One region of the Paenibacillus glufosinatiresistens genome, then DNA from elsewhere that is predicted to be linked to it. Evidence: riboswitches for the same ligand, from Rfam matches in the RefSeq annotation. Region 1 holds a riboswitch; the other holds the start of a gene.
The links. A riboswitch is a leader RNA that binds a small molecule or an ion and turns the genes downstream of it on or off. The one in region 1 is predicted to bind S-adenosylmethionine.
Positions count from the first base shown of each region.

Region 2: another riboswitch for S-adenosylmethionine. It lies ahead of RBI05_RS14520 (methionine ABC transporter ATP-binding protein); the one in region 1 lies ahead of metA (homoserine O-acetyltransferase MetA).

Region 1 covers NZ_JAVFHT010000001.1:60,980-77,038, reverse strand. Annotated here, with positions in the region: gene RBI05_RS00290 (aminotransferase class I/II-fold pyridoxal phosphate-dependent enzyme) at 1-1,026, opposite strand, end outside; gene metA (homoserine O-acetyltransferase MetA) at 1,044-1,961, opposite strand; SAM riboswitch class I at 2,051-2,162, opposite strand; gene corA (magnesium/cobalt transporter CorA) at 2,575-3,510, shown strand; gene RBI05_RS00275 (hypothetical protein) at 3,626-4,051, opposite strand; gene RBI05_RS00270 (HRDC domain-containing protein) at 4,406-5,431, opposite strand; gene RBI05_RS00265 (ROK family protein) at 5,592-6,473, opposite strand; gene RBI05_RS00260 (5'-3' exonuclease) at 6,599-7,561, opposite strand; gene RBI05_RS00255 (arsenate reductase family protein) at 7,565-7,933, opposite strand; gene RBI05_RS00250 (RluA family pseudouridine synthase) at 7,966-9,048, opposite strand; gene RBI05_RS00245 (cob(I)yrinic acid a,c-diamide adenosyltransferase) at 9,051-9,620, opposite strand; gene RBI05_RS00240 (aspartyl-phosphate phosphatase Spo0E family protein) at 9,824-10,066, opposite strand; gene RBI05_RS00235 (aminotransferase class I/II-fold pyridoxal phosphate-dependent enzyme) at 10,233-11,453, opposite strand; gene RBI05_RS00230 (Lrp/AsnC family transcriptional regulator) at 11,470-11,961, opposite strand; gene RBI05_RS00225 (endo-1,4-beta-xylanase) at 12,181-16,059, shown strand, end outside.
Region 2 covers NZ_JAVFHT010000014.1:70,352-86,410, forward strand. Annotated here, with positions in the region: gene mqnE (aminofutalosine synthase MqnE) at 1-438, shown strand, start outside; gene RBI05_RS14480 (NAD(P)/FAD-dependent oxidoreductase) at 488-1,549, shown strand; gene RBI05_RS14485 (YuzB family protein) at 1,583-1,837, opposite strand; gene RBI05_RS14490 (NifU family protein) at 1,918-2,160, shown strand; gene RBI05_RS14495 (TetR/AcrR family transcriptional regulator) at 2,363-2,968, shown strand; gene RBI05_RS14500 (flavodoxin family protein) at 2,949-3,458, shown strand; gene RBI05_RS14505 (hypothetical protein) at 3,455-4,213, shown strand; gene RBI05_RS14510 (MetQ/NlpA family ABC transporter substrate-binding protein) at 4,224-5,093, opposite strand; gene RBI05_RS14515 (methionine ABC transporter permease) at 5,154-5,822, opposite strand; gene RBI05_RS14520 (methionine ABC transporter ATP-binding protein) at 5,822-6,838, opposite strand; SAM riboswitch class I at 6,945-7,091, opposite strand; gene RBI05_RS14525 (Cthe_2314 family HEPN domain-containing protein) at 7,153-7,857, opposite strand; gene RBI05_RS14530 (UbiD family decarboxylase) at 7,935-9,716, opposite strand; gene RBI05_RS14535 (hypothetical protein) at 9,758-10,657, opposite strand; gene RBI05_RS14540 (thioredoxin family protein) at 10,926-11,273, opposite strand; gene RBI05_RS14545 (putative polysaccharide biosynthesis protein) at 11,386-13,011, opposite strand; gene RBI05_RS14550 (DUF456 domain-containing protein) at 13,091-13,576, opposite strand; gene RBI05_RS14555 (Cof-type HAD-IIB family hydrolase) at 13,583-14,332, opposite strand; gene RBI05_RS14560 (peptidoglycan D,D-transpeptidase FtsI family protein) at 14,367-16,059, opposite strand, start outside.

The DNA.
Region 1 (16,059 bases):
ATGGGTCTGCACAGCCGGATAAGTCATCAGCGACTCGACGCCTCCGAGACTCTCGGCAAAAGCGATCAGCCGGATATGCCGCAGGACCGGCTCGACATACCGGGCATCCTTCACCTTGAACGAGAAGATGCCGGTGTTGCCGCTCGCCTGGCGCTTCTGAATCTCGTGGCCCGGATGCTCCGGCAGGCCGGGATGGAACACCTCGGCAATCGCTTCATGGGTCTGAAGGAAGCGGGCAATCGCCAGCGAGTTGAACTCATGGCGTTCCATCCGCAGCGCCAGCGTCTTCATGCCGCGCATCAGCTGATAGCTATCCGCCGGCGAGAGGACCGCGCCGATGGAGTTATGCAGCACCGCCATTTCCTCCGAGAGCGCATGGCCCTTCGTCATGATAAGTCCGGCCAAGACGTCGTTGTGGCCGCCGAGATACTTGGTCGCGCTGTGGGTCACAATATCCGCGCCGAGTTCGATCGGGCGCTGGAAGAACGGCGTCATCAGCGTATTGTCCACGATGGTCAGCAGGCCGTGCCGCTTGGCCCATGTACAGACCGCCTCAATGTCCGTAATCATCATCAGCGGGTTCGTCGGCGTCTCGATGAAGACCGCCTTCGTATTCTCCCGGCGCGCGGCTTCCAGCTCATCCGGGTTGTTCGTGTCCACATAGGAAGCCGCTACCCCGAACCGCTTCATGATCCGCTCCAGCATCCGGTATGTACCGCCGTAGAGATCCAGCGATACAATGAGATGATCGCCCTGGCTGAAGAGCGCAAAGATCGTCTGCAGCGCAGCCATCCCGGAGCTGCAGGCAAAGGCGGCGTCCGCCCCTTCCAGCTCTGCCGCCGAGCGCTCCAGAACCGAACGCGTCGGATTCTTCGTCCGGATATAATCAAAGCCGGTGCTCTGTCCGAGCCGCGGATGCCGGTAGGCGGTGGAATGATAGATCGGAGCGTTCACTGCGCCCGTCGCCGGGTCTTCCATGGAGCCGATTTGAGCCAGACGGCTCTCGATTCTGAATTTTCCTTCCATTATTATCCCTCCGTCTTTTAGATCATTGGACCGATGTCGTAAGGCGTCTCCTGATAGACATAATAATTCAGCCAGTTCGAGAACAGCAGGTTGGCGTGGGCGCGCCATACCGCGGGCGGCGTCTGCGCCGGGTCATCGTTCGGGTAATAATGCTTCGGCAGGGCAATGTCCAGCCCCTTGGCCGCATCGCGGTCGTACTCCCACTTCAGCGACAGCGGATCATACTCGGAGTGGCCGGTTACGAAGATCTGCCGTCCGTCCTCCGTCGCGACCAGGTAAATGCCCGCTTCTTCGGATTCCGCCAGAATCCGAAGCTCCGGCGTCTTCTCGATGTCCTCCCGGGAGACGTCCGTGTGCCGGGAATGCGGCACATAGAACTGTTCATCAAAGCCGCGCAGCAGCTTGACATGGCCGGAGACCGGGCGGTGCGGGAACACGCCGAAGCATTTGTCCGGAAGGCTCACCTTGCGGACCCCGAAATGATGGTACAATCCCGCCTGGGCGGCCCAACAGATATGCATGGTCGACGTGACATTTGCCTTGCTCCAGTCCAGAATCTCGGTCAGCTCTTCCCAGTAATTCACTTCTTCGAATTCCAGCTGCTCCACCGGCGCTCCGGTAATAATCAGACCGTCCAGCCGGCGGTCGCTGATCTCGTCGAAGGTCTTGTAGAAGCTGCGGAGATGCTCGGCCGATGTATTCTTCGACGTATGCGAGCGGGGGTGCAGCAGCGTTACATCCACCTGCAGCGGAGAGTTGCCGACCAGACGCAGGAGTTGCGTCTCCGTGGTCTCCTTGGTAGGCATCAGATTCAGAATGGCAATCCGCAGAGGACGGATATCCTGGTGATAGGCCTGGCTCTCGTCCATTACAAAAATGTTCTCTCCGCTCAGGACTTCCTTCGCGGGCAAGCTGTCGGGCACTTTGATCGGCATGATGCTATCCTCTCTCCTTCTGTTCCTGTATAAAATAAAAAACCTTTCCCGCACGCGAGAAAGGTCATATCCATTAGCCATATGATGCTCTCTCATCTGCCAGACTACGCTTCCAGCGTATCTGCAAGAATTAGCACCGTGCGCTTCGCGCCGGTTGCCGGGTTTCATCGGGCCAGTCCCTCCACCTGCTCTTGATAAGATTTTGCAAATATTCAGTTGAAATTCTTTAAAAATTACTTTAAATCATGCACCCTCGATTCGTCAAGCCCATACCCTGATTGCAGGCCCCTGAAAGTCCTGAAACTGACAACATTTATTCTTGTAAGGCGTCAGGGCGGGCGTTATACTAAACAAGTATTTGAACCTGAAGACCCAGAAGAGGTGAGACGAAGAATGGAAGGCGACCCGAGCAAGCGCAGCAGCGCCGAGCAGGAGCAACAACCGCACAGGATTACGATCAGCTTGCCGGCCGCGGGAGCGTTTCTTCTTCGCGCCCTTGTACGGTCTCAGTGACCAGCCTACCGGCTGTTGGAGATGGCCGGCTGCTGATTTTTTCTCTGTGCTTTCATTAGCAGGTCCCTGGGAACACTAGGGGCGAGAAGGAGGAAATCAGATGAAAATTCGGCTGGTGAACACGGGAGTCTTCACGCCCGTCGACGACCTGGAAATGACCCTTACCCCTCCGGCAGAGGGATTCTACTGGATAGATGCCGACGTCGAGGATCTCGGCGTGCTTCAACCTTTATTCAATTTGCATGATCTGGCCGTGGAGGACTGCCTCAGCGACGAGGAGCAGCGGCCGAAGATCGAGATTTACGAGAGCCATTATTTTATCGTAGTCAACAGCATCCGGTTCGACGATGAAGAAATCTTCCTGCGGGCGCTCAACATGTTCCTCGGGCGGCATTATATCATTACCGTTACGAAGCAGAAGATCAACGAGCTGCGCATTCTGAAGCCTATTCTTTGGGAACAGGAAGTCAGCGAACCCGACCGTTTCCTCTATCTGCTGACCGACCTGGTCGTCGACAACTATTTCGCCGTCGGCGACCGGATCGAAGCCCGCATCGAGAAGCTGGAAGAGGACATTCTGATGCACACCAAGAAGAGCCACTTAAGCGAAATTATCGGTCTGCGAAGCGAAATTCTCTGGCTGAAGAAAATGCTGGGACCTCAGAAGGAAGTTATCAATACCCTGAATAAGAAAGACCTTCGCCTGATTGACGACCAGCTTCAGAAATACTTCAGCGATATTTACGAGAATGCGGTCAAGGTCTATGAAACGTTCGAAACCTACCGCGACCTGATGGGCAACCTTCGAGAAGCCTACCAGTCCAGTATTGCGAACCGCGCGAACGAAATCATGCGCGTGTTCACCGCTATAACCACCATATTCATGCCGCTCACTGTAATTACCGGAATCTACGGCATGAACTTCGACAACATCCCGGAGACGCATTCCCGGTACGGGTATTACGGCGTCATTGCCGTCATGATTACACTGGGCTGCGCCATGCTGTATGTCTTCCGCAAGAAAGAATGGCTGTAGTCCCCGACATGCAAGGTGAAGTGCACCCCTTAGAATCGACATTGGAAGAACCCTTGGTTATTCCGATGAAATCTAAGGGGTGTATTTTTTATGGCGAGATAGAGTAAAGAAGATTTTATGGGTTAAGCTTTATTTTCTCCTCATTCTGTTCATTCCATTTAATTGTTATAACAATGTCCTCACCTTTTGGTGGTAGTGAATCGGTTGAAATGGAAGGTGAAATGGTATTAGTAGGAAAGATTGAACTGTTTTTGTTAGAGAATAAAGTTCCACTTAATTGAGATACTGAACCCGGGCTTTCAATGTCATAGGATATGCTATAAATCTGCTCATCTTGATTCAACGGAGTTATATAACATTGAAGGAGATACTTTGATTCTGAATTGGATTCCTTGATCATATATTCAGCGTTCCAATGGGCACTACTCCCTTGTAATTTTAGTACTTCCTTTTGATTTATATCTGTTTTTTTGCTACAACCTGAAAAAGCCATTATTGTTAATGCGAGTAGTAAGAGTAAACACCATTTTAAAATCTTCATATTCTTTTTCCTCCTATTTTTAGGAATATTATACCCTGTTTTACTTTTTGAAAATGATGAACTTGCCTGCGTAGGCGGTACAAGAATACATTAGGACAACGGAAAGACCGTAATTTCTACAGTTGCAGAGATTACGGCCTTTTTTGTCTGGAGAACCCGTTGGTAATACTTTCATATAAAATCCAGTACACATCTCACGCCCTAACCACGACATGCTGCCAAAGGTTGGCGTCCAAATCAGCATGTCTCGCCGGGCAACTGCCTGGACAACGCCTCCAATGGGGCTTGACCAAAGCGGACAGGGGCTTCGCATTTCAGGACGGCGGAGCAGCGCCCGGTCCCTGTTCTCTCTTCCTACATCCCCGAGGCGGCACCGGAGCTCTCCGCTCCGGGCGTCTGCTCACGGCGGACAATGATCCGCAGCAGGCGCAGACGCTCATAGTAGAGATCAAGTCCGCCTTCAGGCGCGAACCCCTGTCCGTATACCTGATGAAGCACCGGCTTCAGGAAAGTGGTGCCCAGGGCGCGGAAGGCTCCCAGCACCGCTTCGCATTCCGCCTGCGGCATCGGCTCCAGCTCCCGGTCCAGAAGGGGATCTATAAGATAGCCCTCCCGCTCCAGCTCCTCCAGCGCTTCGATAACTTCGCGGCGGGTGCAGGAGGAATCGGCGGCCAGTGCGGCAATGCCGCTGCCGTCGGCAATTCCCTGCAGCAGACTCCGGCGGAGCCGCATCTGCTCCAGCTGCTTGCGGTACTTCTCTTCCCGCCGCTTGTACATCCAGCAGGCAAAAGCGTCGTCCGCCACCTCCTCCGCTACCCAGTCCAGCGGAAAGCCGCGTTCCCGCTCCGCCGCGCCCGTAATGGCCAGCAGTTCGGGACCGTACTGGGCGGCCTTGGCTTCTCCGACGCCGGGAATCTGCAGCAGCTCCTCCTGCGTTCGGGGAAGAAAAGCGCTCAGCAGCTTCAACAGCCGGTTGCTGGCCAGCAGATACGGAGCCTTGCGCTCCGCACCCGACCTGCGGCGGCGCCAGCCGCAGAGTTCTTCATAGATCCTCTCATCGGCATACTGCTCGCTGTAATATTGAAGCTTCAGCTGCTCCCGGGTTCGGGCCGCGAAGGTCTCTTCCTCGTGAAAGACGCCGCCGATAATCGGACGGTACCCCTCGCCCATTCTCGCCGCCAGCTCCTGTCGGTAGACGCCCAGCAGCTCGTTCCAGGAGCCGCCTTCATACCAGAGAAGGTCGTCATCCTTCTCGTCCGCGTCGCAAGAACGCCAGCCCAGACGCCATACGCCTTCTTCTTCGCCGATCCACAGCACGGCGGAAGCCTCCTCCGTGTCATCGATCCATTTGGTCAGCCGGTTCATAAATACAATCTGCATCCTCAATCTTCTCCTCTCCGTTACAACGGGACGGTCAGTACGGCTTCCCGGGCCAAGACAGCACAAAAGCGCCTCCTCCACGTTGAACGTGAAAGAGGCGCTTCCTCATGGCCGAACACCTATACTGTTATTTCCTACAATACCAGATAATTGCGTTCTGTCAATTCTTTTCTGCGGCCATCCGGGCGAGCGCGAGCGCGCCGGCCAGACCGGCATTGTCTCCGAGTCCGGGCGGAACCACGTAGCGGTCAATTCCGTCCTTGAGCGAAGTGTGCTGCACATAACCGGCGAGCAGCTCTTGCAATTGGGTGCGGATCAGCGGGAACAGATGGCTCTGCTTCATGACCCCGCCGCCCATCACGATGCGCTGCGGGGACAGAACCAGCACATAATTCATCAGGGCATGGGCCAGGTAATGGGCCTCCATCTCCCAGGCCGGGTGCCCGGCCTCAAGCTCGGCAGCCGGCTTGCCCCAGCGCGCTCCGATGGCCGGTCCGGCGGCTACGCCCTCCAGGCAGTCTCCGTGGTACGGACAGAATCCTTCGTAACGGTCATCCGGATGACGCCGCACATAGATATGGCCCATCTCCGGGTGCGAAAGTCCGTGAATCAGCTCGCCGTGAACCACGGCTCCTGCACCGATGCCGGTTCCAACCGTAATGTAGAGGCAGCTCTCCAGGCCCTGGGCCGCTCCCCACAGCGATTCGCCGAGCGCGGCTCCGTTCACATCCGTGTCGAAGCCGACCGGCACATTCAGCTCTGCACGCACCGCCCCGACCAGATTATAACCGCCCCAATGCGGTTTGGGGGTCGTCGTAATATACCCGTAAGTCGGGCTTCCCGGAACCGGGTCAATCGGCCCGAACGAACCGATACCGACCGCTTCAACCGCTTTGTCCCTGAAGTATTCGAACACCAGAGCCATCGTCTCTTCCGGCGTCGTTGTCGGAAAGCTCGCTCTCTCCAGTATCGTTCCGTCTTCATAACCGATCCCGCACACAAACTTGGTGCCTCCGGCTTCAATCGCTCCCAGCAGCTTCAAGCGCAATTCCTCCCCGATGCATTCCAGTGGCATCTGACAATTGATTTCCGCTCCATTATAAACCGCTTTCCCGGGAGGGACAACCGGCCGGCCAGGGCTGCTTTGGGCCGGGTGCTGCGGTCCGCTCAGGCGAACGGATTGAATCCGGAATCGTCCGGTAGCAGAATCTCCACGATGCCTTCCTCGTCGGCCGATTCCTCCCGGGCGGCTGCGATCAGGTACATGAGACTGCCGAATTCCAGCTCCTGGAATTTGCGGGCCGCCGACTCCCGCTGAACGGCCCACTGGCACTCGGCCAGTGTGCAGACGACCGGGACATCGCGGCGAATCTCCGCCAGCTCGCGCGAGAGATGGAGCATGTCGAGGTCGGCTTCGATCTTGGCGCGAACCCCTTTGGGCAGCTGCGGCAGGTTCTCGATAACGCCTTCCACGCTGCCGAACTCGGTCAGCAGCTTCAGCGCCGTCTTCTCCCCGATCCCGCGAACGCCGGGATAGTTGTCGCTGGCGTCGCCCATGAAGCCCTTCAGATCAATGATCTGGGCGGGCGTCAGCCCTTTTTCCTCAAGCAGAACGTCCCGGTCGTAGACCTTGTAATTGCCGCGGCCCTTCTTCATAATAATAACCCGGACCCGCTCGTCCACCAGCTGGAGCATGTCATGGTCCCCGGTCAGAATGTAGACGTCGGCATCCCCGCCGAAGCAGCCCGCCAGCGTCCCGATGCAATCGTCGGCTTCATAGCCGGCCAGCCCGATATTGGGCACGCCGAGCTCCGCCACAACCTCCTTCGCGAGATCGAACTGCGGAATCAGCTCCAGCGGCGGCTCGGAGCGGTTGGACTTGTAGCCGTCGAACTTCTCGGTGCGGAACGTCCCCTTGCCCATATCCCAGCAGCAGACGACATGGCTCGGCTCGAACTGGCTGACCGCGTCAAAAAAATACTGCAGGAACCCGTAGACCGCATTGGTCGGCAGTCCTGCCTTGGTTTTGCGGATATACCCGCCGTAGGCAGTGGCATAATACGCCCGGAAGAGCAGCGCCATTCCATCCACAATCAGAACGCGGCCTCCCGCCGCGGCGCTTGTTCCCATTCGCTATCCCTCCTGTCCCCAGATCTGCTCGTATTCTTCCTCGCGGAAGCCTACCGTGACCGCATCGCCGCTGCAGACCACCGGACGCTTGATGAGCATCCCGTTGCCCGCCAGCAGCTCCAGCTGCTCCGGCTCGCCGAGATTCGGCAGCACCTCCTTGAGGTTCTCCCGCTTATAGACCTCGCCGCTCGTATTGAACCACTTGCGGAGCGCAAGACCGCTCAGCGACGTCATTTCCTTCAATTCCGCCACGCCCGGCGGCTGCTCGGCGATGTTCACCAGCGTCAGCTCATGCCCGTGCGCCTTCAGCCACTTAATTGCCTTGCGGCAGGTGCTGCAGGGCGGATAATGATACACTTTCAGTTGTGCCATGCGGATTCTCCTCCACTTTCTTTCTTCCAAAATCAAGGACGCCGGTCGTCTCCGGCGTCCTTCTCTCTCCCCGAGAGGCGCGCTTCCAGCGCCGCCATATCCGGCGGCAGCGGCGCCTCGAAGACCATCCGGCTGCCGAGCGCCGGATGCGTCAGCGCCAGGCGGGCGGCATGCAGCGCCTGGCGGCCGATGGCCGCGTCCAGCGCCCGCACGGCGGCGCAGTCTCCGGCTTCGCCGCCGTGCGCCTCAGGTGCGGCGCCCTCTGCCGCGGCTTCCGCCGCAGCCGCAGAGGCTGCCCCGCCCGCATCCGGCAGCTCCGCCCGTTCCGCCCGTCCGTAGCACGGATGCCGGTACATCCGGTCGCCGATCAGCGGCGCGCCCGCCGCGCTCAGATGCACGCGGATCTGATGCGTGCGTCCCGTGAGCAGCGTCAGCTCCACCGCCGCTCCGGCGGCGAAGCGTTCCCGGACTGCGTACCGGGTCAGGGACGGATAGCCGTCCGGCGTAACGATCCGCCGGTGCGGCTCCAGCGGGTCCCGGTCGATCGGGCCATCCAGCTCGCCCGCATCCGGCAGCGCCGTGCCGTGGACGAAGGCCAGATAGGACTTGTCCACGGTTCCCGCCAGCATTTGCTCCGAAATCTGCTGGTGACTGTACGGATTCTTGGCGATGGCAAGTACGCCGGACGTCTCCTGGTCCAGCCGGTGAACCGGCCGGAAGCGGTACCGCTGGCCCCGCTCGGCCCAGTAATGGACCACGCCGTTGGCCAGCGTGTCCGTGTAATGTCCGTGCGTCGGATGTACGATCAGCCCCGCCGGCTTGTTGACCACCAGCAGATGGTCGTCTTCGTACAGAATGTCGAACGGAATCGGCTGGGGCATGATGTCGTCCGACGTCTCCGTCTCCATCCGCAGCTCCACCACATCTCCCGTCTTGACGGAGACGCTGATGTAGACCCGTTCGCCGTTCAGCATAATCCCTCGCTCGGTCAGCTTGAGCCGGGACAGCAGCTTCCGCGAAATATTCATGCGCTTGTGGAGAACGGTCTTCAGAGTCAGCCCGTCGTCCGCTTCCGGGATCGTATAGACGATCGGGTCATAGTAGGAATTGTCCATTGTCAGTTGCGGAACACCCGGCTTCCTCTTACATATTCTACATCGGCTACTCCCGACCGCACATTCGCCGTTCGGGCGGCGGCAAAGAAATAATCGGACAGCCGGTTGAGATACCGGATCGACTCCGGCGGGACAGCCGTCTCCCGGGCCAGCGTAATCGTGCGCCGCTCCGCCCGGCGGCAGACCGTCCGGCAGACATGTAGCGTGCTGGAAAGCAGGGTTCCTCCAGGCAGAATGAATTTCTCAAGCGGCGGATTCTCCGCCTGCAGCGCGTCGATCCATTTCTCCAGCCGTTCCACCAGAGCGGACGTGACTTTGGGCGTCATGCCGCTGTCTTCCGGTTTCGCATAGGCGAGATCCGACCCGCAGTCGAACAGCTCATGCTGGATCTCCAGCAGCTGCTCCCGAAGATCGGCAAAGTGTTCGGAATCCGCCAGACTGTGCGCCTGACCGACCAGGCTGTTCAGTTCGTCGATGGTGCCGTACGCTTCCACTCTGGCATCATCCTTGGAGACGCGGCCGCCGATTACGGACGTCTCGCCCCGGTCGCCGGAACGTGTATATATGGCCATCTTCGTCTTCCTCCCGTCATTTCCTAAGACTTCTCTTACTTTATCATATCCGCCGCCGGTTGTAAGGCGGGGTCTTCTTTCCAGCGCTTCTCCCGGATGGGCCTTTAGCGCAAAACATCCCCGCAAGGCAGGGTACGACCGGCTCAAAAGCCGTTCCCCCGCCAGCGGGGATTCAAGGATAGCAGGAGGAGGCGCCGGGAACATTACTTCCGGCGCAGCCTCATATATTCATTAATCTTCAGATCCAGCATACCGCTGGCCCGAACCACCTTATCGGCAGTCAGGGATTGTTCTTGGATATACAACTGTTCCATCCGGCTGCGCAGCAGCAGAATTTCATCTTCCAGAGACAGATTCGGCAAAGCGGACCTGCCGCAGTCGGCGGAGCCGTCCCCCGCCGTGTACCACGGTCCGCTTATGCGGCTGTAATCATAAGCATCCGGCATCTCGATCCCTCCAGCTTATCCAGTTATCGGTTCAAAAGCCTTAAAATTCACGATACTTCAAAGTAAAATTATAACATTCAATTTTTAAAAGTTCTAACCTAATTTTACCTGTTATCGCGAAAATTTAAAATTTTAAGTTTTAAACCAAAACCCGTGTCGTGCCGGATTATGCGCCTTCTATGCGGAGCTGTTCCACAAGAGAGCCGATACGTTCCAGCGCTTCGTTCAACTGCGCCACGGAAGTGGCATACGAACAGCGGAGGTAGCCTTCCCCGCCCAGACCGAATACATTACCGGGGACCGCCGCCACGCGATATTCCAGCAACAGCCGCCGGGCGAATTCGTCGGAGGAGAGGCCAGTGGCCGCTATGCTGGGGAACGCATAGAACGCTCCCTGCGGCTCATGGCATTCCAGACCCGCTTCCCGCAGCCCTTTGACGATCAGCCGGCGGCGCTGGTTATACGAATCCACCATCCGGTCCTTCTCTTCCAGTCCGTTCGTCAGCGCTTCAAGCGCCGCAACCTGTCCCATGGAAGGCGCGCACATCACTGTGTATTGATGGATCTTCAGCATTGCGGCAATCAGCTCGGGATGCCCGCAGGCGTAGCCCATCCGCCAGCCGGTCATGGCGAAAGCCTTCGAGAAGCCGCTGACGAGAATCGTCCGGTCCCGCATGCCCGGCAGCGAAGCGAAGCTGATATGATTCGAACCGTAGGTCAGCTCTGCGTAGATTTCGTCGGAAATGACGATCAGATCATGCTTCTCGACCACCTTCGCGATCGGTTCCCAGTCTTCCCGGGTCATGATCGCGCCCGTCGGATTGCTCGGATAGCAGAGAATCAGCACCTTCGACCGCGGCGTAACCGCTGCTTCCAGAGCAGCCGCCGTCAGCTTGAATTCGTCGGCGCCGAAGGTCTCGATGCCGACCGGAACCCCTCCTCCGATCGAAGTAATCGGAGAGTAGGAAATATAGCAAGGCTCGGGAATGAGAATCTCGTCTCCCGGAGCAATCAGGGCCCGAAGCGCCAGATCAATCGCTTCGCTGCCTCCGACGGTTGCGATAATTTCATTGGCCGGGTTGTAATCGACGGAGAAGCGGCGGTGCAGATAGCTTGCGATGGCTTCTCTCAGCTCCGGCATGCCTGCATTGGAGGTATAGCCCGTGAAGCCGCGTTCCAGCGAATAGACGCAGGCTTCCCGGACATGCCATGGCGTCTTGAAATCGGGTTCGCCGACGCCGAGCGAAATGATGTCCTTGCTGCCAGCCGCCAGGTCGAAGAATTTGCGGATTCCGGACGGCTGGATCTGCTGTACAAGCGGCGACAGGTACGAGCCCATCGACCGGCCGCCCTGTTCCCCGGCGGATGGGGTCTGGTTCGTTATCATGGCTTCAGTTCATCCTTTACGGGGAGATCATCAGGCGGTTATCTTCTTCGTGCTCTTCAAAGATAATGCCGTCCTGCTTGTATTTCTTCAGGGTAAAGTTGGTCTTGGTCGAGAGAACGGAGTCGATCGGGGACAGCTTCTCGGAGACGAAATTCGCCACCTCGCGCAGATTCCGGCCCTCCACCTCGACCAGCAGGTCATAGGCGCCCGACATCAGATAGACCGATTTCACCTGCGGATATAAATAAATACGCTCGGCGATACCCTCGAACCCGCGGCCGCGCTCGGGCGTGATCTGTACCTCGATCAGTGCGGTTACCCGTTCGTCGTCCACCTTGTCCCAGTTGACGACCGTCGCGTATTTCACAATGACATGCTCCTGTTCCATCTGTTCGATGGCGGCCTTGATCTCTTCTTCCTCCGCACCGAGCAGTGTTGCCAGCAGCGCAGGGGTCCGTCTCGAATCCTCCTTGAGCAGCTCCAGCACTTTCCTCTTCAGTTCGTCCATCGCTTCCACGCCTTCCCTCCGGGTTAGAGTTTATTACTAATATGACATGAAAGGGGGATCTCTGCAAACAAAATCCGGGTCTGAACCGGCAGCAAGAAGGATAATTTCAGGGGGGTATTCCTTTAATTTCATTATCGCTAACCGGTTCCCGGAAGCGATAAGATAAACACGCTTCGAAATTGTAAGCGATTCCATAAAGTTCAAGGAGGAAGCATGTTTATGAGGAAGTTTTGGAATGTGGCGCTGACCTGCCTGCTGTTGCTCAGCTGGCCGGGCCTGATGGCGCCGCCGGCCGCTTCGGCCGCCTCCGTGGTCATTGCGGATTACGGCTTCGAGAACAATACTGCCCAGGGCTGGTCCCAGATGGGCAGCGGCTCTCTCGCGGCAGTGAGCCAGGATGTCTATGCGTCCCACGGCGGGAGCTACAGTCTGCTCACAAGCGGACGCACCGCCGCCTGGAATGCGCCGAGCCTGAATGTCACACCCCTGCTGAAAGCCGGAGGCGTCTATTCCATCTCCGCCTATGTCCGGGCTGCGCTGCCTGCGGACGCCGGCAAGCTTAAGATCACCGTCAAGCGTACCGCAGACGGCTCCGATCATTATGACCAGGTTACCGATGCGGCTTCCGTCGCCGGGAGCGGCTGGGTCAAGCTTGAAGGCAGCTATACGTATTCCGCTGCCTCCTCTCTGCTTCTGTACATCGAGAGCGATCAGGCCTCCGCGCCTTATTTGATCGACGATGTCCGGATCGAAGAGACTGCGGCCCCGGCCCCCGGGGGAGATCCGGGCAATGGCGGAGGCGAGGCCGTGGCGATCCACACGGATTATGAAGACGGCACTCTGCAAGGCTGGGCCAGCCGCACCGGAACCGAGAAGGTTGCGGTCGTTGCGGACACCGCTCAATCCGGTTCCCGCAGCCTGCTGATTACCGAACGGCCCCAGAGCTACGCCGGACCGGCTCTGGATCTGACCGACCGGGTTCATGCCGGCTCCAAGTACCGGATCTCCGCCTGGGCCAAGCTCGCCGATCCCGCCGCTTCCGCCGAGCTTCGTCTGAGCCTTCAGGCGGACAGCGGCGGCAAGACGTCCTACCTGACCGCCGTCGGCAATACGACCGTAACCGGTGCGCAGTGGGTTCATCTGACCGGCGATTATGTCATTAGCGCCGCGTTCGATACGCTGTCAATCTATGTAGAGTCGGCCAGCGGCACGGACTCCTTCTACCTGGATCATTTTGAGCTGGACTCTCTCACCACACTGCCCGTCCAGACTTCGCTGGCTTCCGTCTATCAGGCCTACAGCGGTTATTTCCCGGTGGGCGTGGAAGTAGAGCCCGGCGAAGTTACCGGCGAGCACGGCAAGCTGCTGGCGCTGCATTTCAACAGCATCGTGGCCGGGAACTCCATGAAATGGGATGCCACCGAGCCGCAGGAGAACCAGTTCGTGTTCGAGGGCAGGGGCGACGTTCTGGCGGATTATGCCAGAGCGAACGGCATCGGCATGCGCGGCCATACGCTGCTGTGGCACCAGCAGGTGCCAGACTGGCTGTTCAAGCATGCCGACGGCACGGATCTGACCGGCTCCGAAGAAGACAAGGCGCTGCTCCGGAGCCGTCTGGAGAACCATATCAAGCATGTCGTTCAGCATTTCAACGACGTCGTCTACACCTGGGACGTCGTCAACGAAGTCATCGACGAGACCCAGCCCGACGGATTCCGCCGGAGCAAATGGTATCAGATTCTTGGACCGGAATACATCGACGATGCTTTTCTCTATGCCAAGAAATATGTCAAGCCCGGCGCTACGCTTATTATCAACGATTACGGCACCACCAACGTGAAGAAGCGCCAGTTCCTGTACAACCTTGTCAAAGACATGAAAGCCCGCGGCATTCCGGTGGACGGGGTCGGCCATCAGATGCACAACACCGTGGAAGGCCCTTCGCCTGCCGAAATCCGGCAGACCATGGAAATGTTCGCCGGCCTCGGGGTCGAGAACCAGGTGACGGAGCTCGATGTCAGTGTCTATCCGAACGACAGCGCGAGCGGCTACAGTTCGCTCCCGCAAGAGCTTGCGCTCAGACAAGCCTACTATTACCGCGATATGTTCCGGACCTTCAAAACCCTGAAGACTACGGCCCATTTGACCGGCGTCACGCTCTGGGGAATGGCGGACGACAACTCCTGGCTGTCGAAGCCGGAGCGGACCGATTATCCGCTGCTGTTCGACCATCAGCTTCAGGCCAAGCCTGCCTATTACGGGGTAGCAGCCCCCGGCGAGCTCCCGGTGCTGAACCGCACGCTCACCATCAGCCGCGGAACTCCGGTCGTCGACGGACGGACGGAGACGCTGTGGGATGCGATAAGCCCTGTATCCGTCCAGACGGAAGACGGGAACTCCGCAGGCGCCTTCAAGGCCATGTGGGATGAGGGCAATCTGTATGTCTATGCGGAAGCGGAGGATGCCTCCTACCAGTCCAATGACCGGATTGAACTGTTCCTTGACGCCGACAATGCCAAGAGCAAGAGCTATGACGCCAATGACCGCCGCCTGACGCTGAACCGTTCGGGCAGCGGAACGGACGGCATCGTGTACCGCGTCTACGAGCGTTCCGGCGGCTACGCGGTCGAGGCGAAGATTCCGCTGGCCGGCGCAGCCGGCAAGAAGATCGGTTATGATCTGCGGATGACGAATGCCGGCACCGGCGCGTCCGCTTCGTGGAATGATTTTACCGGCCGCCAGGAACAGGACCCGTCCCAATTCGGGACATTGGTCTATGGCGACGCCCTGAAGCTCGGCGAGGCTGCGCCGGCTGCGCCCGCAGTAGACGGCGCAGAAGACGCCGCCTGGGCCGCCGCTCCGGAATACCGCACGGCGGTACCGGTTCAAGGCACAGACGGAGCGGCCGCTTCCTTCAAGGTTCTCTGGAACGCCGACCGGCTGTACGTCTTCGCGCATGTTCAGGACAGCCATCTCAGCAAGGCCAGCGCGAATGCCTATGAGCAGGACTCGATCGAAATTTTTGTCGATCCCGACAACGGCAAGACTTCGTATTACGGTGCGGAGGACGGCCAGTACCGGGTGAACTTCGACAATGAACAGAGCTATGGCGGAGCCGCTTCGGCTTCCAACTTCACGGCCAAGACCCGGGTGACCGATGCCGGGTACGATGTCGAAGCCGCCATTCAGCTTCCTTCGGCCGCTGCGGCGGGACAGCTGATCGGCTTCGACCTTCAGGTCAACGATGACGGCGACGGGGACGGCGTCCGCGATCATGTCATGATCTGGAGCGACCCGTCGGGACAGTCCTGGCAGAACACCTCCAAGTGGGGCACCCTTCTGCTGAAGGCCCCGGCTTCCGCTTCCGAGACGGCAAGCCCGGCCCCTTCCGCTTCGGCGCCGGCGGCTTCCCGACCGGCCAATACCGGCGAAATTCAGCTGGCTTCCGGCGGGACCTTGACGCTTAACGGCGCAACTCTGGTATTCCCGGCAGGAGCCATGGACAACGGCGTCCTGCGGGTTACGGTCTCGAAAGTCACCAACACCGGTAACCTTGTTCTGGCCGCCGGTCAGAAGCTCGCGGGCGACGTCTATGATCTGTCCAAGGATCGGACCGGGAACTTCGTCAAGCCGGTAACGCTTACGCTTCCGTTTGACCCTTCCCGGCTGAGCAAGGGCGAGCAGGCCGGCCTTTACACCTATGACGAAACGGCGCGGACCTGGAGTCCGCTGGAGAAGGCCGTAGTGAATCCGGAACGCGCCACCGTGACCGCTGCCGTCTATCACTTCTCCAAGTACGCCGTGCTGGCGGTGGCCCCGTCGGCTGCGGTTGTTCCCGCCGCGCCGGAACTGAAGGACCTGAAGGGCCACTGGGCCGCCGAAGCCGTCTCCCGGCTGATTGAGCGCGGCGCCCTGCATGGCTATCCCGACCACACCTTCCGGCCGGATGCCGCTATCACGCGCGCCGAATTCACATCGCTGCTGGTCCAGGCGTTCAAGCTGTCCGCTGCGCAGTCAGCGGCCTTCACGGATACGCGCGGCCACTGGGCTGAAGCGGCCATCGGAACGGCGGCGGCCTTCGGCATTACAGAGGGTTAC
Region 2 (16,059 bases), on a different contig from region 1:
CTCTACGGGTCGATTGAATCCCGCGAGGACCGGATCAAGCATATGCTGCAGATCCGCGAGCTGCAGGACGAGACCGGCGGCTTCATGGTGTTCATTCCGCTGTCCATGCAGCCCAAGAACAAGAACGCAGGCATCATGCGGCGCAACTCCGCCTTCGAGGACCTCAAGACCATTGCCGTGAGCCGGCTGATGCTCGACAACTTCGACCATATCAAGGCTTACTTCATCAACATCGGTCCGCAGCTTACCCAGGTGGCCCTCAGCTTCGGCGCCTCTGACGTACACGGCACCATCCTCAAAGAGCGCATCAGCCATTCGGCCGGAGCGCTGACGCCGGAGGGTCTTACCCGCAAGGAACTGATCTGGCTCGTCAAGGGCGCAGGCAAAATCCCGGTTGAACGGGACACGTTCTATAACGAAATCAAAGTCTATGAGTAAGCTTGCTTGCGAATCAGAATAATCGATTTCGAAAGGATGTTCGGTCAGCATGCGTACACTGCTTGTTCTAGGCGGCGGCTACGGCGGCCTTGCCCTTATCCAGGAACTGCTACAGAGCCATCTTCCGCACGATCTTCAGATTGTCCTGATTGACCGGATGCCCTATCAGGGCATCAAGACCGAATACTATGCGCTTGCCGCAGGCACCGTGGCCGACCACAGCCTGCGGATCGCTTTCCCGGAACATCCGCGGCTCAGCGTCCGCTACGGCGAGGTCGAATCCATCGACCTCGCCGGCAAGCAGGTGCTGCTGGCAGACGGCGAGCAGGTTCCCTATGACCAGCTCGCCATTGCCCTCGGCTGCACTGACAACCACCACGGGATACCCGGCGCTCCCGAGCATACGTGCAGCATTCAGAGCATGGCCGGCACGCGCGAGACCTACCGGCGGCTGAACAACATCAGACCGTACGGAAACGTGAACATAGTCGGCGGGGGATTGAGCGGGGTGGAGATTGCGGCCGAGCTGCGCGAGAGCCGGCCGGACCTCAACATCACGATTCTGGACCGCGGCGAGCGGGTTCTGTCCGCTTTTCCGGCCAAGCTCTCCCAATATGTCGAGGAATGGTTCAACGAGCATCAGGTGCAGACCCGGGGACGGATCTCCGTCTCGCATGTGGAGGACGGCGCCGTCTATAACGGGAGCGAAGCCATTCTCGGCGACGTTACGGTATGGACGGGCGGCATTCAGCCGGTCAAGCCGGTGCAGATGCTGAATCTGCCCAAGGACCGCGGCGGGCGCATACTGCTGGGCGAGTATTACGAGGTGCCGGATTATCCGGAGGTGTACGTCATCGGGGACTGCGCCAGTCTTCCGTTTGCGCCGAGCGCACAGGCGGCGGGCGCGCAGGGCGAGCAGGTTGCGCAGGTGCTGCGCGCGCTCTGGAAGAACGAGACCCCGCGTCTGGGCAAAATCCGGCTGAAGGGTACGCTCGGCTCCCTCGGCAAGAGCGAAGGCTTCGGCCTGCTCGGTTCCCGCTCCATGATGGGCCGCGTTCCGCGCATCCTCAAGAGCGGCGTGCTCTGGATGTCGAAGCGGCATTTCGGATAGGCGAAGCCGCCCTTGCCCGTAGCCGCTCCCGTTCTAGTCCAGATCGAGCTCCAGCCAGGCTTCGGCTTCCCGGATCTTATCCTGAATCGCCTGTTCAAGCTCCGGCACGGAGCCGGCGGCGACGATCTCGCCGTTCACCATTGCGAAGAAATCGACGCGGCACTGGTCGCAATTGCCGAGGCAGCCGTACTCGACGACGTCGAAATCGGGGTTCTGCTCCAGCTTGTCCATCAATTCTTCGGTCCCGTGCCCGATATTGTTGACACAAAATTCAATAATCGGTCTCATATTATTCTCCTTGAATGGGTAACCATTTTATTTTTTAAGCTTTTGTACTATAATAAACGTACGAAAGGAGCGATTGAGAAATGAATGAGAATACAATCTCCAAGTACGATGAAGTGCTGGAAGTTCTGGATAAATTGCGTCCGTTCCTGCAACGCGACGGCGGCGACGTCGAACTGATCGATGTAGAGGACGGAATTGTGAAGCTGAAGCTGATGGGAGCCTGCGGCAGCTGCCCAAGTTCCACGATCACGCTGAAGGCCGGTATCGAACGCGCCCTGATGGAAGAAGTCGAGGGTATTGAGGACGTCGTTCAAGTGTTCTAAAGCAAGCCCGGTCCTCAGGCCGGTGTCCCGCACGCGGGATGCCGGCTTTTTTGCGTTCTCATGCCGGTGTCCGTCCGCTGCAAGGGTCATTATATCATAAAATCATTTCTTCTCCATGCAGCCCTACAGCGCACAGATAAGTCATTGACAGTGCTAAAATATTCCTGTATCTTGACAATGTCAAGATTGAGGAGGCTTCAGAGTGAAGGAAGGAAGTTATCATCACGGCGATCTGCGCAATACGCTGATCGAGAACGGCATCGAGCTGATCAACGAGCAGGGCATCGGCGGCTTCTCGCTGCGCCGGGTCGCGGCGCGGTGCGGTGTCAGCCATGCCGCTCCTTACAGCCATTTCAAGGATAAGGACGATCTGCTGTCCGCCATGGCAGAGCACGTCACGCAGCAGTTCGCCGACAGGCTGCGCGGCGCGGTGGAAGCCGCAGAGGAACCGGACAGCGAGCTGGAACGGGTAGGGACAGCGTATATTGCCTTTTTTGAAGAGCATCCGGCCTACTTCCCCTTCTTGTTCTACCATTCCGGCATTGATATTCACGTGAACGGCGAAACGGATGTGCATGCGGCCTATCCGCCGTTCGAGGTGTTCCGGGGTACCGCACGGAGGGCCTTCCGGAAGACGGGACTTCCCCCGGAGCGCGATGCGAGCATGCTGATGGCCGTCTGGTCATCGGCTCACGGCATCGCTTCGCTGATTACCGCGCGCCCTATTCATTACGCCGGCAATTGGCGGGAGATTTGGCAGGTCATATTGCAATCGGGAGGCAGATCCAATGAGACTGATCGTACATGATTTGACCGCAGCACAGGCGGCGGGGTGGCTGGATCAGGAGAATGCCGGGCAGGATTCGGAGATTCTGAACGATGACGGCACCATGCGCCACTGCGTCGGCTGCTTCGGCTGCTGGGTGCGGACCCCGGGCACTTGTGTACTCAAGGATAACTACCGGCATCTCGGCCGGCGCCTGGCCGACTGCGGCGAGCTGGTGCTGGTCAGCCGCAATGTCTACGGAAGCTACAGCCCGTTCGTCGCCAACGCGTTGAACCGGACGCTCTCCTATGTGCTTCCTTATTTTGCGGTCCGCAACGGCGAGACGCATCATGCGCGCCGCTATGAGACGCGCTTCCGGTTCACGGTTCACTTCTATGCCGAGGACATGACCGCGGACGAGATTGCCGCCGCCCGCGCTCTCGTTCAAGCCAATGCAGTCAATATGGGCGCAACCGATACATCCATTCTCTTCTATGACCGCATAGAAGACTTACGGGAGGCTTGGGCATGAGAATCGCGAGAGTCAACGGCAGCCCCAAGGGCGGCAAGAGCAATTCGGGCATTTTGCTGGAGAAGCTGGCCCCTCTTCTGGAAGACGGCGGCTGCGAGCTGCCGCTGTACCGGGTGGGCCCGAAGCCGTTCGGAGAAGAGCAGTACCGGGAACTGTACACGGCGGATGCGCTTGTGCTGGCGTTCCCGCTGTATTTTGACGGCATCCCTTCCCACTTTCTGCGCATGATGGTCGGAATGGAAGCCTGGGTGAAGCGGCAGGGCACACCGCCGGCGGAAGCTCCGGGCTCTCGCCCTCTTCCGGTCTATGTCCTTGTGAACAACGGCTTCTATGAAGGAGGCCAGTGCCGAACTGCAGTCTCCATTGTGCGCAATTGGTGCGGGCGCTGCGGCTTTCGCTTCGGAATGGCGGTGGGGTTCGGCGCGGGTGAAATGCTCGGTTCCCTGGAGAAAGTTCCTCTCGGACGCGGCCCGCTGAAGGATCTGGGGCAGGCGCTGGAGGCTCTCGCTTCCGCGATCCGGACGGGGGCAGCCGGAGAATCCGTCTACCTCTCTCCGAACTTCCCCCGCGTTGCCTGGCGTCTCGCCGCCACCTACGGCTTCTGGCACCCCCAAGCGAAGAAGAACGGGCTGAAGGTGAAGGATTTGAAACGACGGCCAGAACGGCCCCAGGAGGGAGAGCGCCTCTTCCCCAACAGCAAAAATCCCGCCGCTCTTCAGAGCGGACGGGACGATTCAAGCCGTATGAATGGATGACGGACCAGGATTAGAACGCAGGAATAATGGCTCCCTGGTATTTGTCTTCAATAAACTTCTTCGCTTCCGGCGAAGTCAGGGCCTTGGCCAGCTTCTGGATGGCATCGGAATCCTTGTTGTCCGGGCGGGCCACCAGCAGGTTGGCGTACGGCGAATCGCCGGATTCGATGAACAGGGCATCCTTGGTCGGATTCAGCTTGGCATCCAGCGCGTAGTTGGTGTTAATGAGCGCGAGATCCACTTCATCCAGCATGCGCGGCAGTGTAGCGGCCTCGAGCTCGACAATCTTCAGGTTCTTCGGATTCTCGGTAATATCGGATTTCGTGGACAGAATATTGGTGTCGTCCTTCAGCTTGATCAGACCGTTCTTCGCCAGCAGAATCAGCGCGCGGCCGCCGTTGGTGGCATCGTTCGGGATGGCGACCTTGGCTCCGTCCTTCAGTTCGTCCACGGATTTAATCTTCTTGGAGTAAGCGCCGAACGGCTCGACATGGACGGCTACCACCGGCACCAGATCGGTTCCGTTCTTCTGGTTCTGGTCGTCCAGATAAGGCTTGTGCTGGAAGAAGTTCGCGTCCAGCTCTTTCTCGGCCAGCTGTGTGTTCGGCAGCACGTAGTCGGTGAATTCCTTGATCTCCAGCTTCACGCCCTCGGCTTCAAGCTGCGGCGCAATGGCTTCCAGAATTTCGGCATGCGGCACGGAAGTGGCGCCGATCACGAGCTTGACCGGCTCGGTGCTTGGAGCCGTGCTTGGACTGGACGACGAACCGGCGGCCGGCGATGTGCTGGCCTCCTTGTTGTTGCCGGCATTGTTGTTGCCGCAGGCGGCCAGAACGACAAGCAGAACGAGACTGAGCAGTGACAATGAAATTTTCTTCATGAATAATTCCCCTCTTCTCCTAGGTTAATTCAATAAGGATCTCTATATATAAATTGAACCTTATCTGCGGGTATAATGCCGGACGAGCCGGTCGCCGATCATCTGAAGCAGCTGCACCAGGATGACCAGCAGCGCGATCGCAACGAGCATGACTTCTTCTTCATAGCGCTGATAGCCGTAACGGATAGCCAGATCGCCGAGCCCGCCGCCTCCGACCATGCCGGACATTGCCGTATAGCTGACCAAGGTAACTACCGTAATGGTAATGCCGGCCAGAAGAGACGGCCGCGCTTCCGGCAGCAGAACGCGGAAGACGATCTGCGGCGTGGAGGCGCCCATCCCCTGCGCCGCTTCAATGACGCCCCGGTCCACTTCGCGCAGCGACGTCTCGACCAGTCTCGCGAAGAAAGGCGCCGCTCCGATCACGAGAGCGGGAATCACGCCGAGCACCCCAATGGCAGTGCCCACAATCGCCCGGCTGACAGGAATCAGCGCAATTACGAGAATGATGAACGGCACGGACCGCAGAATGTTCACCAGCACCGACAGAAGCGTGTAGACCGCCCGAATGGCCGGTGAAGAAGATCGTCCCCATAAATATAGCACAATTCCGAGCGGTAAACCAAGAATTATTGTAAAAACCGCAGAGGCTCCCATCATCTTGAGCGTATCCAGCGTGCCTACCCACATTTCATGCCAATCCACCAGCGAAAAATCAAGCCCTCCCATCAGTTCAGCACCTCCACATCCAGACCCTGCCGGGTCAATTCGGCCATCGTCTCTCCGATGGCTTCCGCCGGTCCCTCGAAGCGCACGGTCAGCTGACCGTAAGGCTCTTCCTTAATGGTACCGATCGTCCCCTGCAGAATGGCAAAATGCACCCCGGTCCTGGACGCCGTTCTCGACAGCGTGGACTCATAGGTCCGCGAGCCGATGAACGTAATCTTCGCCGCCTTGGAACCGTCCGCTCCTCCGGCGGCGATGGCCGCCTGGAGCGGTCCTCCGTCGCGCGCTTCGCTGCGGATGAATTCCCGGGTTACGTCATGCTGCGGCTTCAGGAATACTTTTGCCACTTCGCCCTGCTCCACAATGCCGCCGCCGTGGATAACGGCTACCCGGTCGCAGATGCTCTGGATCACGTGCATCTCATGCGTAATCAGGACAATCGTCAGTCCGAACCGCTTGTTGATGTCCAGCAGCAGCGCCAGAATGGAATCCGTCGTCTGCGGGTCCAGCGCCGAGGTCGCCTCGTCGCAGAGCAGCACATCCGGTTCGCTGGCCAGCGCCCGGGCGATGCCGACCCGCTGCTTCTGTCCGCCCGAGAGCTGGGCGGGATACTTGTCCGCGTGTTCGGCGAGACCGACCAGACTCAGCAGCTCGTTCACCTTCGTCTCCACGGCCTTGCCGGGCGTGCGGGTCAGCCGCAGCGGGAAGGCAATATTGTCATAGACAGTCGCCGACGACAGGAGGTTGAAATGCTGAAAGATCATGCCGATCTTGCGGCGCCGCTCCTGCAGCTCGCGTCTGCCGAGCTTGGTCAAGTCGATTCCGCCGACGCGTACCTCTCCTTCCGTCGGCCGCTCCAGCAGATTGATGCAGCGGATCAGCGTGCTTTTGCCGGCGCCCGAATGTCCGATCACTCCGAAGATTTCCCCCTGGCGAATCGACAAATCCACGCCCGAGAGCGCGGTCTGGGCGGCTGAGCCCCGTCCGTATACTTTGGTTAACCCTTTTAACTCAATCATCCTGCTCCTCCTCTTGCTCCATGCCGCACCTCAAAAAAAGCCTCTTGCGGATTCCGTCGCCAGAATCGCAAGAGGCTGTTGTTCCATTCAGAATAGCTCCAGCCCTCTCTCATCTGCGCACGTTCCGGAATGTCCGTCCTGTGCAGGAATTAGCACCATGACACCTTCTTCCAACCGCGCCTTGTGCGCTTGTTGTCCGAAGATCGGTTGCCGGGCTTCATCGGGCCTGTCCCTCCGCCGCTCTTGATAAGATTGGTGTATGAAATTGGTGACCTTAGTATAGAGAAGGCCGCGGATTTTGTCAAAAGGAAATTTCAGCTATGCCGCTGGTTCCCCATATACCGGTAGGCGGCTGCCAAGGTCCGGCAGACCATCTCAAGCCCTTGCCGCAGATCCTCCAGATGGCCGTCCAGATCCTCCAGCGCAATCCGTTCCTCAAGTCCCTGGTGCCGCTGCCACAGATCGTCCTGCATTTCCGAGTTCATATAGTGAATCTCGGCGTTCCGGCGTTTCCGCAACTTCTGCAGCGCATCGCGGTATTCCTTCCGGATGCCCTCCAGCTCGTCGGACAGGTCGGCAAGCTCCTTGCGCGTCCGGAGCTGCCGAAGCACCGTGAAATACGAGAAATGCGGCTTGAGCGCCGAAGTGCAGAGATCATACCGGCTGTTCAGCACCGTACCAAGCTTGTCCAGCAGGGAGAAGACCCGGATGAACCCGTTCTTGTAAAAATACACATAACGCGCGTACTCGCCCTGCTCGTCGGGCGTCATTTCGTCCACGAATCCCGCCCGGACCGAGCGGCGGAAATGAGCGGCGGCGAACCAGCTCTGCTCCAGCTCGTCCAGAGACGTAATCAGCCCCCGGGTCCAGATCTCGATCTCCCGGGATTCATGGTTCCGGTCTCCCTGGCGGTTCATCTCCTTGCGGAGCGCCGCCGCCTGTTCGGCCATCGCGTTGATGGCATCGGCCAGCGGGCCTTCGTTCACGCGCGGGGCTTCACCCAGCAGTATGCGCAGCATCGGTCTTCCTCCTTAACGGTTCGTAGTGGGGGGTAGAGGCGGTGAAGCAATCGGCTTATCTTGCCCGAATCGGCGTCCTAAGCGTTCAGTCCGTTCGGAAAATATTCCTTCCATCTCCGGTCGACGGTCTCCACGATGTCCTCCCGCGGGAACAGCTCGTCCGGATAACCCGGCTTCATGCGCGCGTCGATGACGATCGGCAGCTTGTAGCCGATGTGATGATGCCGCACGGTCGACTCCGCGTAGATGTCGGTCGCCGGGTTGAACCGCGTGAACACCGTCCAGAGGAAAGAGGTCTGTGTCCGGACCGTCTCGGCGGCGTTGTCGACCAGGATAACGAGCGGCCATTCGGTCTGCCCGGCCTGAAGCGCCGGAATCAGCCGCTCGGGCAGGTCGGGGTCCTCGGTGTAGGACGGTCCCGAGACGACGAGGCAGCCGCCGCAGTACACCTTGGCGTCCGCGATGCCCGGCAGGTTCCCGCCTTCATAGACCCGCGGCAGCTCACGGATCTTGGCACCGACGCCCATCATGACGCCCTTGCTGCCGTGGTTCATCTTCTGGCCGGTGTAATCCAGCGTATCATGCGACGTCTTGTTGAAGATGAACAGATCGACCGCCGGATCGAAGCGTTCCAGCACCGTCTCCAGCAGATGCGGCCAATCGGCGAGATCGACCGGCTGGTTCGTCAGAACGAGGAACTTGGTCAGCGACAGCTGGCCTTCGCCCAGAATGCGGAAGGCCGAGACCAGCGCCTCGCGGGAATAGCTCTCCCGGACCACCGCGGACGCCAGCGTGTGCGAGCCCGATTCGGAATATGCCCAGAGCGAGTGCACCGACGGCATCACCAGCGGGTAGGCCGGAGACAGCAGCCGCTGGAGGAAATCGCCGAGGTAATAATCTTCCTGGCGCGGCTTGCCGACGATCGTCGCCGGGTAGATGGCGTCCTTGCGGTGCCACATGCGCTGCACATGCATGACCGGAAAATCATGCTTCAGCGAGTAATAGCCGTAGTGGTCGCCGAACGGACCTTCAGGCCGGCGTTCATGCGGCGGCACCAGGCCGCGGATCGCAAACTCGGCTTCCGCCGGAATCCGGTGTCCGCCCATCGGGTCCTTGACCATCGGCAGCCGGCCGCCAAGGACCAGGGAGGCCAGCAGCAGCTCCGGCATGCGCTCCGGCACCGGCGCGATTGCCGTAGCCACGAGCGCCGGCGGTCCGCCGACAAAGACCGATACGGGCAGCGGCTCGTTCCGAAGCTCCGCTTCGTGATGATGGAAGCCGCCGCCTTTGTGAATCTGCCAGTGAACCCCGGTTGTGCTGTCATCATAAATCTGGATGCGGTACATGCCCAGATTGTGATCCTTCGGATTGGACGGGCTCTCTGTATAGACCAGAGGCAGGGTAACGAACGGCCCCCCGTCCTCCTGCCAGCTGGTTACCCGCGGCAGGTCCTTCAGCGGGTCTTGATTCCGGCAGACGCCGAGCACCGGCGCTTCTCCCTGCGGCACATTCTTGATGCCCACCTTCAGGAGATCCCACAGCAGCCCCTTCTCCTTCCAGACCGCCATGGGCGTAGGCGGCAGCAGCGTCTCGACCGCGCCCATCATCCCCTTCATCAAGGCCTCCGGCCGGGGTCCGAACGCCTGATCCACGCGTCTTACCGTGCCGAACAGGTTAGTGGCCACCGGGAACGGCGTTCCCTTCACGTTCGTGAACAGCAGAGCCGGGCCTTCTTCCGCAATTACCCGGCGGTGTATTTCAGCCAGCTCCAGATACGGATCGACCGGCGCATCGATAATCGCCAGGTCCTTGTCCTTCTGCAGCTGTTCAATCCATTGTCGCACATTCGCGTATCCCAATATGGTTCCTCCTCAAATCCTTCTCCATCCGCCGCTTCGGATCAGCCGAAACGACCCGTTGACGCCCGCTCATCCAGGCAGGCGATCACGCTGAACCACCCGGCCAGCAGAAGAGCCTGGCCTGCCAGAGCCAGACGGTGCAATCCTTCGTCTGCCGCGAACGCGGAAGCTGCGAGAGCCAGCAGCTGCATGAGGCTTAGCAAGGCAGCCGCCAGTCCAAGTCTTCGCAGCCCGGGGCGGCCCTGGCCGTAGTTCCAGAACGCCAGATGGCCCACCAGCGCAGCCAGCAGGAGCAGCAGCAGCTGTGCGGCGAGGTGAATCCATACCATCCGGTTATCTCCGGACCCTTCGGGGATCGCCTGTCCTTCGCAGAACGGCCAGCCGGCACAGCCGGACGGCGTGGCGGATTGGACGTAAGCGCCGATATAGACGGCGACATAGGCGTATACGGCTGTTCCCCGCACCAGGTTGCGGAACGGGCGGGGAAGCGCGGCCGGAACCCCCGGCCCGGCTGCACGCGCATGGCCAGCGGAAGCGCCGGGCTCGCCTGCGCCGCGCTCTTCCCGGACAAGTCTGCGCAGCCTAAGGTTCAATTGCAGCGTGGCCGTGAACGCAGCCAGCAGCAGGGCCGGAAGCAGCGCCCGGACGGCCGACGGCGGCTCTGCGGCGCCAAGAAGCGCCGCGAGGATGCCCTGCGCGGCCGCGAGGCTCAGCGCCAGGCGGGCCCGCTTCCGCAGAGAACGGCGGTCCGGGGCGTTCCAGCCCCGCACCGCCGCAGCGGCAACGGCCGCCAGCAGCGCCGCCAGCACACTCGCGGCCAAGCCCGCACCGGAGATCAGCGTCTCCCCGCTTCCTTCTCCGCCCGCTGCATGGCCCACCAGCGCGGCGATTATTATCAGGCAGGTCAGTCCGCTCCAGCTGCTCAACTGCCTCAACGTCATGGTTCATCCCGCCTGTTCAAGGTTTCATTGATTCGAGAAATTACGACAAATCTAATGCGTTTCCATTATAACCGATAATCTCGGGACCGGCATCCGGCAAATCTGAAATTTGAATGTTCTCCGGGACCGGAGCGCCGCGCTTCCGGGTTCTATCGGTCCCCTGAACACAGCAAAACGGGGGTCCGAAGGCCCCCGTTCATGCCTGTTGGCGGATGGGCACCATCCGCCGTTCGCCTGCTTCCGGCAAAGATCAGACCCGCCGGGACGGTCAGGCCTTCTCTACGGCTTCATATACTTCGACCGCGCGGTTCAGGAAGCTCTCGATCTCTTCCCGCGATTTGCGCAGCTTGTTGACGAAGCGCACCAGCTCCCGGCCTTCCGTGTAGGCCACAAAGCTCGGAATGCCCAGAATGTTCTGCTCCTGGCTGACATCGCCTACGGCCTCCACGTCCACTTCGACCAGCGTCAGCTTATCGGCATAGGCGGCCTCGACCTCCGGCATGAAGGGATCAATGAACTTGCAGTCTCCGCACCAGTCGGCTTTGAATACCGCTACGGTCAGACGGGGCGACACAATCGCCGAACGAAACTCCTCGGGAGATTGAATGGCATTCATACGTCATCTTCCTTTCGTCTGGAATGGGATTCCCTCTAGTGAAGCAAAACGGAGGAAGGAAGTCAACTCTGCCGGACCGTCTTCCTTCCCTTCCCTTCCCGGCCCTGCCTGTCTACTCCCCCCGCACCCGGGCCGGCTGAAGCTTCATGAGCGGCCGGAGGAGACGCTGCACCTTGCCGGGATAGCTCTCCAGCTCCTGGCGGCTCAGCGCGCCGAGCACAATCAGCAGCACCAGATAGACGAGAACGACCCCGCCTCCCACCAGCAGGCAGGTGATAAGGTAGGCGATCCGGTCGGGCATGGCTCCGGTCAGCAGGAGCCCCAGCTCGTTCAGACCGAAGCCGACCGCCGCCGCGGCCAGCACCGCCGTACCGTAGCGGCCCCAGCGCCCTCCCATAATCTCGAAGGGAACGATCGATTTGAGGAGCCGCAGATTGAGCAGGGTGATGACAATAAAGCAGAGCGCCGTAGCGAGAATAATGCCGTAAATGCCGATGAACCGGCTCAGTACGATACTTCCGACCAGCTTGACGATAATGCCGGCCAGCACGTAGAACATGGAAATCCGCGATTTGCCCATTCCGAGCAGGATGGAGTTCGAGGTCGTCATCGAAATTTGAAATATCGTGCCCAGTGTCAGCAGCGCTACAATGCCGCTGCCTTCCGGGGTCTTGAACAGCAGGCCGTTGACCGCATAAGCGGCGATGACCAGCGGGAGCACGATCGGCGTCCCGGTCAGTACCGCGATGCGCAGCGCCATCGTCATCTGGCGCTTCAGATGCTTCTCGTCCCGGCGGGCATAGGCCGCAGAGATGACCGGAATCAGCGACGTGCTGAGCGCAATCGCCAGTACGGGCGGAATCCCGGCGATGCTCTGGGCTTTCTGCCCCAGGATCGACAACAGCCCCTGCGCATCCGCATGGCCAACCTGCCCTTCCAGCAGCGGCACCACGAGCGACGAGTCGATCATATAGACCGCCTGAATCGTCATGGAAGCCAGAACAATCGGAATCGACAGGCTGAAAATATTTTTATAGATGCCCAGCATAGGAAGCTTGGCTTCCTCCTGCCCGTACCTCAGCCGGTCGGCGGCATCCTCGCGCCGGAGTTTCACGGCAAAATAGATCATCACGCCAAAAGCGGCCACGCTTCCGAGTACGCTGCCGAAAGAGGCCCCTGCGGCCATCACCGAATTGCTGTAGCCCTGGCGCATCAGAATGAAGGCAAGCAGAATGGCCGTAGCCACGCGGGCAATCTGCTCCACAATCTGCGAAATCCCGCCGGCCGCCATGTTGTTGCGGCCCTGGAAATAGCCGCGCATCATCGCGATGGTCGGGAAGAGCAGCAGCGCGGGCGCAATCGCCCGGATGGCGGACGTACTCTCCGGCACGCCGGTATGCCGGGCATACACCGGAGCGGCTATGTACAGAATCGCGCTCATGACCACGCCGATCCCGGCGCCGAAGTAGAGCGCCGCCCGGTAGACCTGGCGCGCCTCTCCGGGCCGGTTCAGCGCGTAGCGCTCGGACACCATTTTGCTGAGCGTACTGGGAATGCCGGCGGTCGCCAGCGTCAGCAGCGTCAGATATACATTGTTCGCCTGGACGAATGCGGCGTTGCCGGTATCGTCGAAGATATGCTCCAGCGGCACGCGCTGGAAGATGCCGAGCGCCCGCGCGACGAGCGCAGCGGCCGCCAGAATCAGGGTGCCTTTGATAAAGGATTCCTTCTTGGACAAACGTTTCGCCTTCTTTACATTAAAATAGCTCCCTTGTGACAAGGGAGCCGGAGGGTGCCCCGCGGAACATGGCCGGAATTCAGAAGCGCCAGATCCAGATGAAGAACAGAATAATCATGGCGAGCTGCAGGAGGATTTTGACCACCGTGCTGGTCAGCAGACCAAGGAGCGAGCCCCAGCCGACCTTAAGCGCCTTCTTAATATCCGAACCGGCCAGCAGTTCGCCGACCAGGGCGCCGATCAGGGGACCCAGAATGAGGCCGAAGGCCGGAATCACGAACGGCCCGGCAATGATGCCGATCGTACTGCCGATGACGGAGGCGCGGGAGCCTCCGAATTTTTTGACGCCCCAAGCCCCGACCACATAATCCGCGATGAACAGCGCTGCGACGATGACGGTCTGCACCGTCCAGAACACCGGTCCGAACGAACCGAACGAGAAGAACCAGCCATAGACGAAGAAGGCAAAATAAATCGCCAGCGCGCCCGGCAGGATCGGATAGACCGCACCCGCGAGGCCCACCAGGAACAGTGCAATAATCAATAACCAGCCCAGTACGGTCATCACTCGTCACTCCCCGTTTCCAAAAATAAACCTGCGCACCACTTCAGCAATTCCGTCCTCGTTGTTGCCCGCGACCACAGCGTCCGCTTCCTGCTTGACGGTCTCCTGGGCATTGCCCATGGCTACGCCAAGTCCGGCCTGCTGAATGACTGCAAGGTCGTTCAGACTGTCTCCGACCGCAATGACCTGCGACATCCCGATGCCGAGCAGACCGCAGACCTCCCGGATTCCCGCCGCCTTGTTGATGCCGAGCGGGTTAATCTCCAGATTATACGGCGAAGAATTTGTAATTTCCAGCCCCCCTATATCCTCCAGCGCGAGAAGCACTTGGTGGCGGATGCCGTCGTCTTCGGTATAGTAGCCGAACTTCAGCCATTCCTTCTCCCGGATGTCATTCACCCAGTTCTCCCGGTTGTGCACCCTTTCCGTCGAATACGCCCAGAACCAGATTCCATGCCGGACCGCCAGCGCATGCATCTGCTCGACAAGCGCCGGGTCCATCAGCGAGCGGCGGTAAATCTCATGGGGAGCGCGCCAGACTTCGCTGCCGTTCACCGTCACCATCGGCGTCTTCAAGCCAAGCTGCTCGGCATAGGGGTAGGCGTTCTGGAAGGAGCGGCCGGTCGAGAGGCACACATGCACCCCCTTCTCCACCGCCCGGGTAATCCAGGCGACCGTCTCGGGCGTTATAATCTGCTCGTCATTCAGCAGCGTTCCATCCATATCCAGCGCCAGCAGGCGGTAGTCGGTATTCAAAATGGCTCCACTCCGTTTCTTCAGTAGGTGTCGTCTAGTGCGTTCCGCCGCCGGCGTCAGTTCCGGCCGTTGCTGCGCCTTCGCCGCCTTCCGCCGCAGCCTTGCTCGTCTGCAGCGTCTTCTTCGGCACGCCGTCCAGCCCGTATTCCCAGTCATACGCGTCAAAAATCTTCCGCGCCACCGGGGCGGCGCTGCTCGATCCGAATCCCCCTTCGGGGATAATCACGGCTACAGCCAGCTTCGGATTCTCACGCGGGGCGTAGGCGATGAAGACGCCGTTGTCGATGACCTGCTTATGACCCTTGGACCAATATTCCTGCTGAGAGGTCCCGGTTTTTCGAGCAAAATCATAAGGAAAACCATTGAACGCATCCACTTTCGTGTTCATCCCAACCTTAACTTCATTCCAGTAGGAATCTTTCATTTCAACAGTGTTAAGGACGGTCCGCCCGAATGTCTTCACCACGTTCCCGTTGGTATCCGTGATCTTGCTGACCATATTCGGTTTAATCCGGACCCCTTTATTAGCCAAGGTCGCCGTGTACTGGGCAAGCTGAAGAGCGGTATACTTGGCCTGCTGACCAAAAGAGGCATACACGATGGCGGCCTGTACGCTGCCTGCCGACTTTAAATCAAAGTAATCGATCTTGCCCCTGCTCTCATTGGGAAGGTCAACCCCGGTTTCGACGCCTAAGCCAAATTGCTTCATATATTTATCCCAGACATTGAGGCTGTCCTGATCGTTATTGTACTTTCGATACAGCTTCTTCGCGATCTCATCCACCATAAAGACGTTGGAGGATTTTTCGATGGCCGTTCTCGGATACAGGGAACCATAGGCATGATTGGAGGAGTTTCGCACCTTCGTCTCATGACCGGCTTTGCCGAATTCAGTAATGCCCGTGTCGTTATATACAGTAGAAGTCGTGATGAGTCCCTCATTTAGACCCACCAGTACGCTGAGCGGTTTGATGGTTGAACCCAGCAGAACCAAGGACTGGAACCCATGCCCGGAGCGGCCCGAAGCATTTGGAGTAATCGTTCCGTTCTGGAAATAGGTCTCAATCTGCTTATACACGGCTGTACTCATCGTCCCACTGGCCCACGCGTTCGTATCATAATCCGGCATGCTCGCCATCGCTACGATATTGCCCGTATCGACTTCCATGGCTACCGCGTAGCCGGTTGTGGCGTTTGGATGCAGCTCGCCCTGCACCGGATTCGTGTGCAGCCACTTGATCTGATCCGTGATCGCCTGCTGGGTCTTCTGCTGGATGCTCTTGTTAATCGTGGAATAGACATTATTGCCTTTGACCGGCGGAACGGTTCCCTCAATATTCTCCGCCATATTCTGCGGATTTACGGCGACCTCCTGGTAGCCGTTCTTGCCGCGAAGCTCGCGCTGATATTGAAGCTCCAGCCCGTCGAAACCGACGAGCTCGTCGTCTTTATACGAGAGACCCGGATCGGCATCGACCTTCTTCATGGCAGTGAGAACATTCTTGTAGATGTTCTGACTGTTCGAGTTCTTGAACAGCTTGACGTACCCGACCGCCTGGACTGCGGTCTGGTCGGTGTCATAATGGCGCGCATTCTCCTCGACGATCTCCAGTCCCGGGAACTCGTTCTTATGTTCCAGGAAGTAGGCGACCTCCTTGTCATTAAGCCCCGCCTTGACCCGTCTCGGCGTATAGCCGTTGAACTTCTTGTAGTTCATATCCAGCGAC